4 regions of the Streptosporangium sp. NPDC000239 genome follow, and region 4 is predicted to be linked to each of the others. Evidence: riboswitches for the same ligand, from Rfam matches in the RefSeq annotation. Region 4 holds a riboswitch; each other region holds the start of a gene.
The links. A riboswitch is a leader RNA that binds a small molecule or an ion and turns the genes downstream of it on or off. The one in region 4 is predicted to bind cobalamin.
Positions count from the first base shown of each region.

Region 1: it holds a riboswitch for cobalamin, as region 4 does, so the genes downstream of both, cobN (cobaltochelatase subunit CobN) here and metE (5-methyltetrahydropteroyltriglutamate--homocysteine S-methyltransferase) in region 4, are expected to answer to the same signal.
Region 2: it holds a riboswitch for cobalamin, as region 4 does, so the genes downstream of both, ABT340_RS16615 (ribonucleoside-diphosphate reductase subunit alpha) here and metE (5-methyltetrahydropteroyltriglutamate--homocysteine S-methyltransferase) in region 4, are expected to answer to the same signal.
Region 3: it holds a riboswitch for cobalamin, as region 4 does, so the genes downstream of both, ABT340_RS17890 (ABC transporter substrate-binding protein) here and metE (5-methyltetrahydropteroyltriglutamate--homocysteine S-methyltransferase) in region 4, are expected to answer to the same signal.

Region 1 covers NZ_JBEPEI010000036.1:8,674-11,874, forward strand. Annotated here, with positions in the region: gene cobN (cobaltochelatase subunit CobN) at 1-1,799, opposite strand, end outside; cobalamin riboswitch at 1,913-2,111, opposite strand; gene cobG (precorrin-3B synthase) at 2,131-3,201, shown strand, end outside.
Region 2 covers NZ_JBEPEI010000005.1:335,727-338,927, reverse strand. Annotated here, with positions in the region: gene ABT340_RS16615 (ribonucleoside-diphosphate reductase subunit alpha) at 1-1,578, opposite strand, end outside; cobalamin riboswitch at 1,730-1,929, opposite strand; gene ABT340_RS16610 (Bug family tripartite tricarboxylate transporter substrate binding protein) at 1,934-2,956, opposite strand; gene glmS (glutamine--fructose-6-phosphate transaminase (isomerizing)) at 3,060-3,201, opposite strand, start outside.
Region 3 covers NZ_JBEPEI010000006.1:149,423-152,623, reverse strand. Annotated here, with positions in the region: gene alaS (alanine--tRNA ligase) at 1-830, opposite strand, end outside; cobalamin riboswitch at 972-1,094, shown strand; gene ABT340_RS17890 (ABC transporter substrate-binding protein) at 1,288-2,274, shown strand; gene ABT340_RS17885 (FecCD family ABC transporter permease) at 2,271-3,201, shown strand, end outside.
Region 4 covers NZ_JBEPEI010000001.1:924,942-928,142, forward strand. Annotated here, with positions in the region: gene ABT340_RS04190 (hypothetical protein) at 222-650, opposite strand; cobalamin riboswitch at 1,000-1,229, shown strand; gene metE (5-methyltetrahydropteroyltriglutamate--homocysteine S-methyltransferase) at 1,359-3,201, shown strand, end outside.

The DNA of each region.
Region 1 (3,201 bases), on a different contig from region 4:
GCGGCGATGGAGGCGTGCTCGTCGAGGAGCTGTTCAAGCCTGGCCATGTCGCCGTAGGTGTCGGCGCGGGCCATCGGCGGGACGAGGTGGTCGACCAGCGTGGCGTGGGCGCGGCGCTTGGCCTGGGTGCCCTCGCCGGGGTCGTTGACCAGGAACGGGTAGATCAGCGGCAGGTCCCCGAGGGCGGCGTCGGGGCCGCAGGAGGCCGACAGGCCCGCCGACTTGCCGGGCAGCCACTCCAGGTTGCCGTGCTTGCCGACGTGCACCACGGCGTGCGCGCCGAAGCCGTCGGACAGCCAGCGGTAGGCGGCCAGGTAGTGGTGGCTGGGCGGCAGGTCGGGGTCGTGGTAGATGGCGATGGGGTTCTCGCCGAACCCCCGGGGCGGCTGCACCATGACGACGACGTTGCCCGCGCGCAGCGCGGCCAGCACGATCTCACCGTCCGGGTCGGCGGAGGTGTCGACGAACAGTTCACCGGGCGGGGGTCCCCAGTGCTCCTCGACCGAGGCCCGCAGGTCCTCGGGCAGCGTGGCGAACCACGCGGCGTAGCGGGAGGCCTTGATCCGCACCGGGTTGCCCGCGAGCCGTTCCTCGGTGAGCCAGTCGGGGTCCTGGCCTCCGGCGGCGATGAGGGCGTGGATCAGCGCGTCGCCGTCCTGCCCGGTGACGCCGGGCAGTTCGTCCTCGGCGCCGATGTCGTAGCCGTGCTCGCGCATCGCGGCAAGCAGCCGCACCAGGCTCGCCGGGGTGTCGAGGCCGACGGCGTTGCCGATCCTGGAGTGCTTGGTCGGGTAGGCCGACAGCATCAGCACGATCCGCCGCTCTGCGGGCGGGACGTGCCGCAGGACGGCGTGCCGTACGGCGATGCCCGCCACGCGGGAGGCCCGCTCGGGGTCGGCGACGTAGACGGTCAGGCCGTCCCCGTCGATCTCCTTGAAGGAGAACGGCACCGTGATGATCCGCCCGTCGAACTCGGGGATCGCCACCTGGGTCGCCGCGTCGAGCGGGGAGAGGCCGTCGTCGTTGGCCTCCCAGGCGGCCCTGCCGCCGGTCAGGCACAGGCCCTGCAGGATCGGCACGTCGAGTTCGGCGAGCGCGCCGACGTCCCAGGCCTCGTCGTCGCCGCCCGCGGACGCGGTGGCCGGGCGGGTGCCGCCCGCGGCCAGCACGGTCACCACCAGGGCGTCGACCGTGCCCAGGGTGTCGAGCAGGCCCTGCTCGGCGCTGCGCAGGGAGGCGCAGTAGACGGGCAGCGCGCGGGCGCCCGCGTCCTCGATCGCGGCGCAGAGCGTCTCGACGAAGGCGGTGTTGCCCGCGACGTGGTGGGCGCGGTAGTAGAGCACGCCGACGACCGGGCCCTCCTCGCGGCGCGCCCGGCGTTCGAGCGCGCCCCAGGCGGGCGTCGGGGCGGGCGGGGCGAAGCCGTGGCCGGTCAGCAGCAGCGTGTCCGACAGGAAGCGGCCCAGTTCGGCGAGGTTGGCGGCCCCGCCGTGGGCGAGGTAGGCGTGCGCCTCGGCGCACACCCCGCCGGGCACGGTCGACAGTTCCATCAGCTCGGCGTCCGGCGCCTGCTCGCCGCCGAGCACGACGACGGGCAGCGGCCCGGCGAGCAGGGCGTCCAGGCCCTCCTCCCAGGCGCGGCGCCCGCCGAGCAGCCGTACGACGACCAGGTCGGCGCCCTCGACGAGGGGAGGCAGGTCCCCCGCGGTGAGCCTGGCGGGATTGCCGAGCCGGTAGTCCGCGCCGCTGGCGCGGGCGCTGAGCAGGTCGGTGTCGGAGGTGGAGAGCAGGAGGATCATTCGCCACGCTCCCCGGCGGGGAGCGGCGCGGCCGTGAACGGCGGTGCGGGCTTGCGGCTGGGGAACGGCGAACAGCGCACAGGGCTTTCCTCCCTCGGGGTCCTCGCCCCGGGTCGTCGTCGGCTACGACGGCTGGAGTCTCCTGGCTCCCGGATCGATGCTCCCCCCGGCCTTCCCGCCCGTTGCCGGACCGTGGCTGGATGGGGTTCGCTCCCCGGTTACAGTGGCGGGACCGCGCCGGATTCACACCGGCTTCCTCCCTTTTGCCGTCGCCAACGATGAGACTACGGCAGCGAGGTCCCCGCAAGAAACTGGAGTTACCATCCTCAGCGTGTCAAAAGGTCACTTCTCCGGACGATCTCATCCCGACGCGTGCCCGGGGGCGCTCCAGGTGCATTCCGCGGCCGACGGCGGCCTGGCGCGCGTCAGAGTGCCCGGAGGGCGCCTGACGGCCCCGCAGCTGCGCGAGCTGGCCTCGGCCGCCGAGACCTGCGGCAACGGCGTCATCGAGCTGACCTCCCGGGCGAACGTCCAGGTGCGCGGACTGGGCGCCGGGGACGCCTTCGCGGCCCGCATGGCACAGGCGGGGCTGCTGCCCTCGGCCACCCACGAACGGGTCCGCAACGTCCTGGCCTCACCGCTGAGCGGCCTCGACGGCCGGGGGATTCTCGACGTGGGACCGCTGACCCGTGAGCTCGACCTGCGCCTGTGCGGCACGCCCGCGCTCGCCGGCCTGCCGGGGCGGTTCCTGTTCGCGCTCGACGACGGCCGGGGCGACGTGGCCTGGCTCGGGGCGGACGCCGCGATCCTGCCGACCGGCCCCGGCGAGGTGGCGTTGCTGCTGGCCGAGGCCGACAGCGGCCTGCGGATGCCACCGGGATCGGCGGTCGCCGCGCTGCTGACCGCCGCCGAGGCGTTCCTGACCGAGCCCGGGGTGCGGGAGGGCCGTGTGTGGCGGATCGGCGAACTGCCCGGCTGCGCGGAGCGCGTCGCCGCCCGGGTCGCGGCCACCCTGGAGACGACCTCCGCCCCCGTACGGCGGGACCCCGTCCCGGCGCCCTCCCACGGGCCCGTCGGGACCGTCGAACAGCCCTCAGGCCTGAACACGCTCGGCGTCACGGCGCCGCTGGGGCGGCTGACCTCCGCCCAGGCCGCCCTGCTGGCCGGCCTGGCCGTCGAGGAGGTACGGCTGACGCCGTGGCGCGGCGTCGTCCTGCCCGGCCTGTCCCCGGCCGCTCTCTCCGAGGTCGCCGGGCGGCTCGTCGCCGCCGGGCTGGTCCTCGACCCGGCCTCGCCGTGGACGGGTGTGACGGCCTGCGCGGGACGGCCCGGCTGCGCGAAGTCACTGGCCGACGTGCGGGCCGACGCCGCCCGCTGGATCGCGGCCGAGAGCGACCCGCCC
Region 2 (3,201 bases), on a different contig from region 4:
GGGGTGCAGCACGCCGTCGGCGGCGCGGGTGTCCCCGTAGGAGGGGTGGCGCCCCCGCTCGGCGGCCAGGTCGCTGGAGGTGGCGTAGGCGGCCAGCGCGATCTCCTCGGCGATCCGGGTCGACAGCTCAAGCGCCCGCGGCGAGTCGAACGGCAGCCGCAGCGCGAAGAAGACGTCGGCCAGCCCCATCACGCCCAGCCCGACGGGCCGCCAGCGCTCGTTGGCCGCGCGGGCCTCGGGCGTCGGGTAGAAGCCCAGGTCGATGGTCCTGTCCAGGAACCTGACCGCGGTGCGAGCCGTACGGCGCAGCCGCTCCCAGTCCACACCGTCCGCGGTGAGGTGGGCCGCCAGGTTGATCGAGCCGAGGTTGCAGACGGCGGTCTCCGCGTCGCTGGTGACCTCCAGGATCTCGGTGCACAGGTTCGACAGGTGGATGACGTTGCCCGGACGGGCCGTCTGGTTCGAGGTCCGGTTCGAGGCGTCCTTGAAGGTCATCCAGCCGTTGCCGGTCTGGGCGAGCGTGCGCATCATGCGGCCGTACAGGGCGCGGGCCGGAACCTGCCTGACGAACCCGCCCTCGGCCTCCGCCCTGCGGTAGGCCTCCTCGAACGCCTCGCCGTACAGGTCGGTGAGGTGCGGGACCTCCTTGGGGTCGAACAGCGACCACATCTCGTCGGCCTCGACCCGCCGCATGAACTCGTCGGGGATCCAGTTGGCGAGGTTCAGGTTGTGCGTACGGCGCGCCTCCTCGCCGGTGTTGTCGCGCAGTTCGAGGAACTCCTCGATGTCGGCGTGCCAGGGCTCCAGGTAGACGCAGGCCGCGCCCTTGCGACGGCCGCCCTGGTTGACGGCGGCGACGCTGGAGTCGAGGGTGCGCAGCCACGGCACGATGCCGTTCGAGTGGCCGTTGGTGCCGCGGATCAGCGAGCCGCGCGAGCGGACCCGGGTCCAGGCGATGCCGATGCCCCCGGCGTACTTCGACAGGCGGGCGACCTGGCCGTAGCGCTGGTAGATGGCCTCTAGCTCGTCCCTCGGGGAGTCGAGCAGGAAGCAGGAGGACAGCTGGGGCCTGCGGGAACCGGAGTTGAACAGGGTGGGCGAACTGGGCAGGTAGGACAGGGTGGCCATGAGCCCGTACAGTTCGGCGGCCTCCTCGACCGTCTCCGACAGACCGCAGGCCACGCGCAGCAGGAAGTGCTGGGGGCGTTCGAGGACCTTGCGGGTGCTCGGGTGGCGCAGCAGGTAGCGGTCGTAGACGGTGCGCAGCCCGAAGTACTCGAACCTGTCGTCGGCGGCCGGGTCGACCAGCGCGTCGAGGGCGGCGGCGTTGGCGGCGACGAAGGCGGCCAGCCCGTCCTGCAGGAGCCCCGCGCCGTGGGTCGCGGCGATCGACTCGGAGAAGGTCGTGACGCCGTGCTCGGCGGCCTCCTCGGCGATCAGGCCGGTCAGCAGCCTGGCGGCGGCCCTGGAGTTCTCCGGGTCGGTGATCACCCGGGCCGCGGCCTCCTCGATCGCCCGCCTGCGATCGTCCGGCGAGTGCCCGGTCTTCTCCGCCTTCTCGGCCAAGGTCTGTGTCACGTGCCACCCCTCGTGCAGGTAATCCCCGTACGGCTCACGGAGCAGGGCGCGCGTCAACGGGCGGCTCCCGGGCACGCCGGACCGCCTCGTCCCGCGGCTCTCCCTCGAAGCCCTGGACAACTCTCGTGCCGAGCGGGGACCTGGTCGGTCCCCCCTCCACACACCGCGGGCAGGTCTTCGGACTCACGGGCGTGACGCGCGCTCCTACCGGCCGTCGCTTCCCGGGCGTGGTTCACCCAGTGCTCAGTTGACGGCTTTCGTTCCCGTTCACCGCTGCGGGGCAGTCCCGGTCTCTCACCGGGTTCCCTGTTGCCTCGCCCTCGTGGGCGAACCAGCGACGACCAGGATCCTACATCTAGTGCCGCCTGACGCAACCACCCCAACAGTTTGTGTCGGGGATGCTCAGCAACCCGAGCTCGTTGAGCACCGCGCGGGTACGGCGGGTCTCCGTGACCAGCCACCGGCGGAAGTCGTCACCGCTCAGGTACGCCCGGTGCCAGCCGTTGGCCGCGCACACGGCCTGCCATCGGGGCGAGGCGTCGATCCGGTCGCACAGGGCGACCGCCCCGTCCCGGTCGCCGGGGCTCATGGCCCGGGGACCGAGCACCCCGCACCAGTCGGCGTACTCCAGGCGCACCTCCCGCTCCATCAGCGTCGGCGCGTCGATGCCGTCGATCCGCTCCCCCGAGGAGACCGCGAGCGGCATCAGCCGGCCCGTGGCGATCTTCGGCAGGAGGGAGCCGGCCGAGCCGAGGAGCGCGGCCACCCGCCCCTCGTGCAGCGCCTCGACGGCCTCCGACTCGGTCGGGTAACCCGCGTACTCCATCAGCCTGACGTCGACGCCGAGGCACTTGCCGATCATGCCGTAGAGCACGTGGTCGGAGCCGCCCTCGGCCCCTCCCCCGACCACCAGCCGCGCCGGGTCGCGGCGCAGCGCCGCGACGAAGTCCTCGAAGGTCCGCAGCAGGGAGTTCGGGGAGACGGCCAGGACGGACCAGTCTCCGGCCAGCCTGGCCAGCGGGGTCGAGGCCGCCAGCACGGAGTCCGCGTCGGCGGTCTCGCCGCCCGCCAGCATCGGCACGCCCGCCAGGAACACCCGGCCCTCGCGCGCGAAGGGGCCCCCGACGGCGGCGGCGAACGCGGTCAGGGCGGCCATCCCCTGGGCGCCCGCGCCGCTCACCTCGACCGCACCGGCCATCCTCTCGCCGGTCAGGATCGCGGCCAGCGCGTGGGCGGCCTGGTCCCAGCGCCGCCCGCGGACGACCGGCGCGACGATGGTCAGCCTGCGCGCCCACCCCGCACCGGGGCCTCCCATGTCACCGCAGCCCCCGGCGACCATGACCCCCAGCGCGAGCGCGAGGAATCGCCTACGGTGCATAAGCGTCCCTTCCGCCGAGATCCCCCAGATCTCTCGATACCCTACGTTGCAGATATGTCACTCTCTGCACCGCAATTGGGGCATCAGGGATGATGGTCCGCGCTCACTCCACGGTGACGCTCTTGGCGAGGTTGCGCGGCTTGTCCACGTCGCGGCCGAGCGCGACGGCCGCGTGGTAGGCGAACAGCTGCAGCGGGATCGACAGCAGGATCGGGTCGAGCTCGATCTCGTTCCTGGGCACCACC
Region 3 (3,201 bases), on a different contig from region 4:
GCCGCGGACGGCCCGGAGCGCACGCCGTACCTGGTTCCGGTCAGCGCCGCCGCGGCGTCCAGGACGGGCCGGGTCTCGTCGGTCTCGTAGAGGTTGTCGACGCCCTGGAGCAGCGCCGCCATGCGTTCCAGGCCCATGCCGGTGTCGATGTTGCGGGAGGGCAGCTCGCCGAGGATCGGGTAGTCCTCCTTGCCGACGCCCTCGCCCCGCTCGTACTGCATGAAGACCAGGTTCCAGAATTCGAGGTAACGGTCCTCGTCGACCTCGGGCCCGCCCTCTCGCCCGTAGGCCGGGCCACGGTCGTAGTAGAGCTCGGAGCAGGGCCCGCACGGCCCGGGGACGCCCATGGACCAGAAGTTGTCGGCCTTGCCGCGCCGTACGATGCGGGCCTCCGGCAGGCCGATCACGTCCCGCCACAGGGCGTGGGCCTCGTCGTCGTCCAGGTAGACGGTGGCCCAGATCCGGTCGGGGTCGAGGCCGTAGCCTCCCTCGGCCCGCGGTTTGACCGTCAGGTCCCAGGCGAGCCTGATCGCCTCCTCCTTGAAGTAGTCGCCGAAGGAGAAGTTGCCGCTCATCTGGAAGAACGTGCCGTGCCTGGTGGTCTTGCCGACCTCGTCGATGTCGAGGGTGCGGATGCACTTCTGCACGCTGGCCGCCCGGGGGGACGGCGGTGTCCGCTGCCCGAGGAGGTAGGGCTTGAACGGCACCATGCCCGCGTTGACGAACAGCAGTGTCGGGTCGTCGGCGGGCAGCGGCGCGCTGGCGGCCACGGTGTGCCCCGCCGCCGCGAAGTGCTCAAGGAACCGCCGTTTGACCTCCGCCGTCCGCACTTGCCCTCCCGAATACCGCCAGACTTTGCAATTGCAAATTTGTTGCAACAAGGCATCGTACAGCCGCCGCCGGAACCGGAGGCCATCTTCAGCGCATCAACGGCTTCGTGCAATGATGACCGGCGAAGGCGAGCGCGGACGAGGAAGCCGGTGCGAATCCGGCGCGGTCCCGCCACTGTGATCGGCGAGCGGACCCCCACGAGGTCACCGCCCCCTGCGGGGTGGGAAGACGGGGGCGAGCATCGACCCGAGAGCCAGGAGACTCACGCGGTCGCCTCCTCGACGAACTGGGGCGGATCTCCCCGGAGAGGAGCGGGTCGGCCGATGGATGACCTCGCGTGGCGACGACCGCACGAGCCCTCCGCGCCGACGTGTGCCCGGAGACGACCTCCTGGCCGGTTCCGTGACCTTCCGGCAGGGCCGTCCCATGGTGCAGATCCCGTGAGAGGAACCGTCCGTGACGGTCAGACGTCCCCTGTCCCTGTTGTTCGCCCTGTCCTGCGCCGTGCTCCTGGCCGGTTGCGGCACCTCCTCCGGAGCCCCGGCTGAAGCCCCTGCCGGGGCCGTCGCGGGCTTCCCGGTCACCCTCGACGACTGCGGCGTCAGGACGACCTACGACCGCCCGCCGCGGCGGGCGGTCTCGCTCAACCAGCACGCGACCGAGGTGATGCTGGCGCTGGGACTGCAGGGGTCGATGGCCGGCACCGGATATCTCGACGACAAGGTCCTGCCCGAGTACCAGGCCGCCTACGACGGGGTGAAGGTGCTCTCCAGGCAGTACCCCTCCTACGAGGCGCTGCTGGCCGAGGAGCCCGACTTCGTCTACGGCGGTTTCTCCAGCGCCTTCGACGAGAAGGAGGGCCGCGGCCGCGACGCGCTGGGCAAGGCCGGGATCGACACCTACCTCAACGTCGAGCAGTGCCCATCAGGCCCGGTGGACATGGACCTGATGGACCGGGAGATCCGCAACGTCGCCACGATCTTCGGCGTGCGCGAACGGGCCGAGGCGCTCATCACCCGGCTGCACGAGCCCCTGGCGCGGGTGAGGGAGAGGCTCGCCGACGTCGAGCCGGTCAGGTTGTTCGTCTACGACAGCGGCGACAAGACCGCCTTCACCGCCGGGGGCAAGGGCGTCGGCGACGAGATCATCACGCTGGCGGGCGCGCGGAACGTCTTCACCGACGTGGACAAGACGTGGGCCGACGTGTCGTTCGAGCAGGTCGCCGAGCGCGCGCCCGACTGGATCGTCGTCTACGACTACGGCGAGGAGAAGGTCGAGGACAAGAAGAGGTTCCTGCTGTCGAACCCGGCGCTCGCCGATGTTCCGGCGATCAGGCACAGGCGGTTCGCGGTGCTGCCGCTGTCGTCGGTCGTGCTCGGGGTCCGGGCGCCGTCGGCGGTCGAGTCGCTGGCCCGGCAGATCCACCCCGACCGGTTCGAGTGAGCGGCCTGACCGGGCTCTCCCGGACGACGCCCGTCACCCGGCGCCCCGGCCTGCCGTACCCGCTGACGCTCGCGCTGTGCGCGCTGCTGCTCGGCGGGGCGGTCACGGCGGGGGTCGCGGCCGGTTCGATCAGCCTGCCCGCCGAACAGGTGTGGGGCATCCTGCTGCACCGCCTCCACCCCGCGCTGGCCGAACCGGTCTGGTCCCCGGTCAGGGAGACCGTCGTCATGGACGTACGGCTGCCGCGGGTGATCCTGGGCGGGGTCATCGGCGCCGGTCTTTCGGTCTGCGGGATGGCGTTGCAGGCGCTGGTGCGCAACCCGCTGGCCGATCCGATGCTGCTTGGCGTCTCCTCCGGCGCCAGTGTGGGCGCGGTGAGCGTGACGGTGTTCGGCCTGACCTTCCTCGGACCGTTCTCACTGCCGGTCGCCGCGTTCGCGGGGGCGCTGGCGGCGCTGGTCACGGTCTATTTCCTGGCCCGGTCCGGCGGGCGGATGACCACGGTACGGCTGGTGCTGGCCGGGGTGGCGACGGCCGAGGTGCTCTCGGCGGCGGCCAGCTTCCTGGTGGTGACCTCCGACGACCCGCACCGGGCCCAGTCGGCCGTCCGCTGGATGCTCGGCGGCGTCGCCGGGACGACGTGGACGACGGTGTGGGTGCCCGCGGCGGCCGTGACGGCGGGCACCGTCGTCCTGCTGGGCGTCTCACGCCCGCTGAACCTGCTGCTGGCCGGGGAGGAGGCAGCCGCCTCCCTGGGGCTGGACGTGCACCGCTTCAGGGCGGCGCTGTTCGTGCTGGTGGCCATGGTGATCGGCACCGTCGTCGCGGTCAGCGGGGCCATCGGGTTCGTCGGGCTGATCATGCCCCATGTGGTACGGCTGCTCGTCGGGGCCGACCACCGGCGGGCGCTTCCGGCCACGGCGCTGC
Region 4 (3,201 bases):
CCGCGGGGCCCGGGGAGAATCTGTCGCCCATAACTCCGTTATGAGCTCCTCCTCCGCCTCGCGGGGCATCCACCTGGACGATCCTCGCCACGGCGAAGATCCACAAAACAGGTCCTGGGCGGGGCGTCGTGCCCTTGGGAAAACGGGAAACGGGGCGATCCCGTTTCCCGTTTCCCGGCATTCGTTCTCCACGGGCCCGCGACGGGCCCGTCGTGAGTTCTCTAACGCGAGGTGGTGGAAACCGGCAGGCGGGACTCCTCCCGCTGTTCCTCGTGCCCCTCGCGCCGGGGGAGGGTCGCGGCGACGACCAATGTCCCGGCGATCAGGACGACGTTCTTGACGACGAACTCGCCCTCCATTGTGAGCATGAGCGGGTTTCCGTCCTTGAACGCGACACCCGGGTGGAGCACCAGGACCAGGAACGTGCCGAGGAGGTGGAGCAGGAGCACGGGCAGGAACGGGCGCAGCCACCGGCCAGTGAACAGCGCCAGGGCCACCGCGACCTCGAACACGCCCAGGGCGGGCACCACGAACGACGCGGGCAGCGGCACGAAGGACAGGGTGTCGGCGACCAGGGCGCCGACCGGGCTGACGTTCGCCACCTTCAGCACGCCGAACCACAGGAACACCAGGCCGAGCGTCCCTCGCATGATGACCGGGAAACGCCGGTGGAGAATGGCGGCGACTCGCGACTTGACATCGGTTAGGGCGCTTGGTATACGCCCTTGATGGAGATGTGACCCTTTAGTCCGATACATGGTTAACTCCGATGGCTGGGGGGTTTGCCGGGTCTAATATAGCCTGCCCTTTTCTTTCGGAAATTGTAGGAAATGGGGTCTTAGGTCACGGTTGTTGAGTTGCCAAAGCGGGGGACGGAGATTTTCCCGCGACCCGCGAATTCCCCCGTACGGTTTCAGGCGGCCCGGGGCGATGGGAGAACGATCCCGCGAACCCGCCGGCGGGCCCGAATATGGTTGTCGCTCCGCCATCGGATGCGCGTAGGGTTGGGGACGCAGTCGGTTCGCCCTGCCCGCCAGGCAGACGCGTCGTAAGAGGGAACCCGGTGTGACTCCGGGACTGCCCCGCAGCGGTGAGTGGGAACGACCGCCGTCAAACGCACTGGATCCGGCAGATCGGGTCCGGGAAGCGACGGCCACTAGGTGTCAGGGCGAGACAACGGCCCGGACGTGCCCGCGAGTCCGAAGACCTGCCACTGCCCGCGTGCGACCACGCACGCGGTGACCTCGGTGACCTCGCGGGTGGGTCGGCGGCATGGGACGGGCCTGGTGCGCCCGCCTCTCCTTCGTCTCTCCCCTCGGGGCACCGGAGTCCTTTCGTGACTCGCGAAGGAGAGTTCCGTGACCGAGACTTCCTCCCCCACCGTGTACGGCTACCCCCGTCAGGGGCCGGACCGTGAGCTGAAGAAGGCGATCGAGGGCCACTGGGCGGGCCAGGTGACCGAGCGTGACCTGCTGGACGTCGCGGCCGGGCTGCGCGCAGGCAACTGGCGGCACCTGACGGAGGCGGGGGTGCGGGAGGTGCCGACCGGCGACTTCTCGCTGTACGACCACGTCCTCGACACCACCGTCATGGTCGGCGCCGTCCCCCCGCGTCACCGAGCCGTCGTGGAGACGGAAGGCCCCCTGGCGGGATACTTCGCCATGGCCCGGGGCACCCAGGAGGTCGCCCCGCTGGAGATGACCAAGTGGTTCGACACCAACTACCACTACCTGGTGCCGGAGCTGGGACCTGACACCGTCTTCGCCGCGGACCCGGCAAAACAGGTCGGCGAACTGCGCGAGGCCGTCGCGCTCGGGCACACCGCGCGCCCCGTGCTCGTCGGCCCCGTCACCTACCTGCTGCTGGCCAAGCCCGCCCCCGGCGCGGACCCGGCCTTCGAACCCATCGGCCTGCTCGACCGGCTGCTGCCCGTCTACGCCGAGGTGCTCGCCGCCCTGCGCGCGGCCGGTGCCGAGTGGGTGCAGCTCGACGAGCCCGCGCTGGCGCAGGACCGCGACCGGGCGGTGCTCGACGCCGCCGCCCACGCCTACCGTGAGCTCGGCACCCTGACCGACCGGCCGAAGATCCTCGTCGCCGGTTACTTCGACCGGCTCGCAGACGCGCTGCCGGTCCTGGCCAGGGCGCCGATCGAGGGCCTGGGACTGGACTTCACCGGCCCGGCCGCGGCCAACCTGGAGGACCTGGCCCGCGCGGGCGGTCTGCCCGGCAAGCGCCTGATCGCCGGTGTCGTGGACGGCCGCAACGTGTGGATCAACGACCTGGGCGGGTCGCTGGCGACCCTGGCCACCCTGCTCGGCCTGGCCGGCCGGGTGGACGTCGCGCCCTCCTGCTCGCTGCTGCACGTCCCCGTCGACCTCGGGCTCGAACACGGCCTCGACCCGCGGGTCGGCCGCTGGCTCGCCTTCGCCAGGCAGAAGGTCGCCGAGGTCGTCACCCTGGCCACCGGGCTCAGCGAGGGAACCGGGGCCATCGCCGGACGGCTGGCCGCCAACCGGGCCGACCTGGCCTCACGCGAGGCCTCCACGCTCACCCACGACCCCGGGGTCAGGGCCCGCGCCGCCGCGGTCACCCCCGCCGACACCCGCAGGCCCCAGCCGTACGGTGAGCGGGCGGCGGCCCAGCGCGCCCGCCTCGGCCTGCCGGAGCTGCCCACGACCACCATCGGCTCCTTCCCGCAGACCGGGCGGCTGCGGGCGGCCCGCGCCGACCTGCGCGCCGGGCGGATCGACCAGGACGCCTACGACGAGCTGATCGCCTCGGAGATCCGCTCGGTCCTGGTCTTCCAGGAGCGGGCGGGCATCGACGTCCTGGTGCACGGAGAGCCGGAACGCAACGACATGGTCCAGTACTTCGCCGAGCGGCTCAACGGCTACCTGGCCACCCAGCACGGCTGGGTGCAGTCGTACGGCACCCGCTACGTGCGCCCGCCGATCCTGGCCGGGGACGTCTCCCGCCCCAGGCCGATGACGCTGCGCTGGACGACCTACGCCCAGTCCCAGACGGGGCGACCGGTCAAGGGCATGCTGACCGGCCCGGTCACCATGCTCGCCTGGTCCTTCGTCCGCGACGACCAGCCGCAGGCCGAGACCGCCCGCCAGGTCGCCCTCGCCCTGCGCGACGAGGTCGCCGACCTGGAGGCCTCGGGCATCGCCGTCATCCAGGTGGACGAGCCCGCGCTGC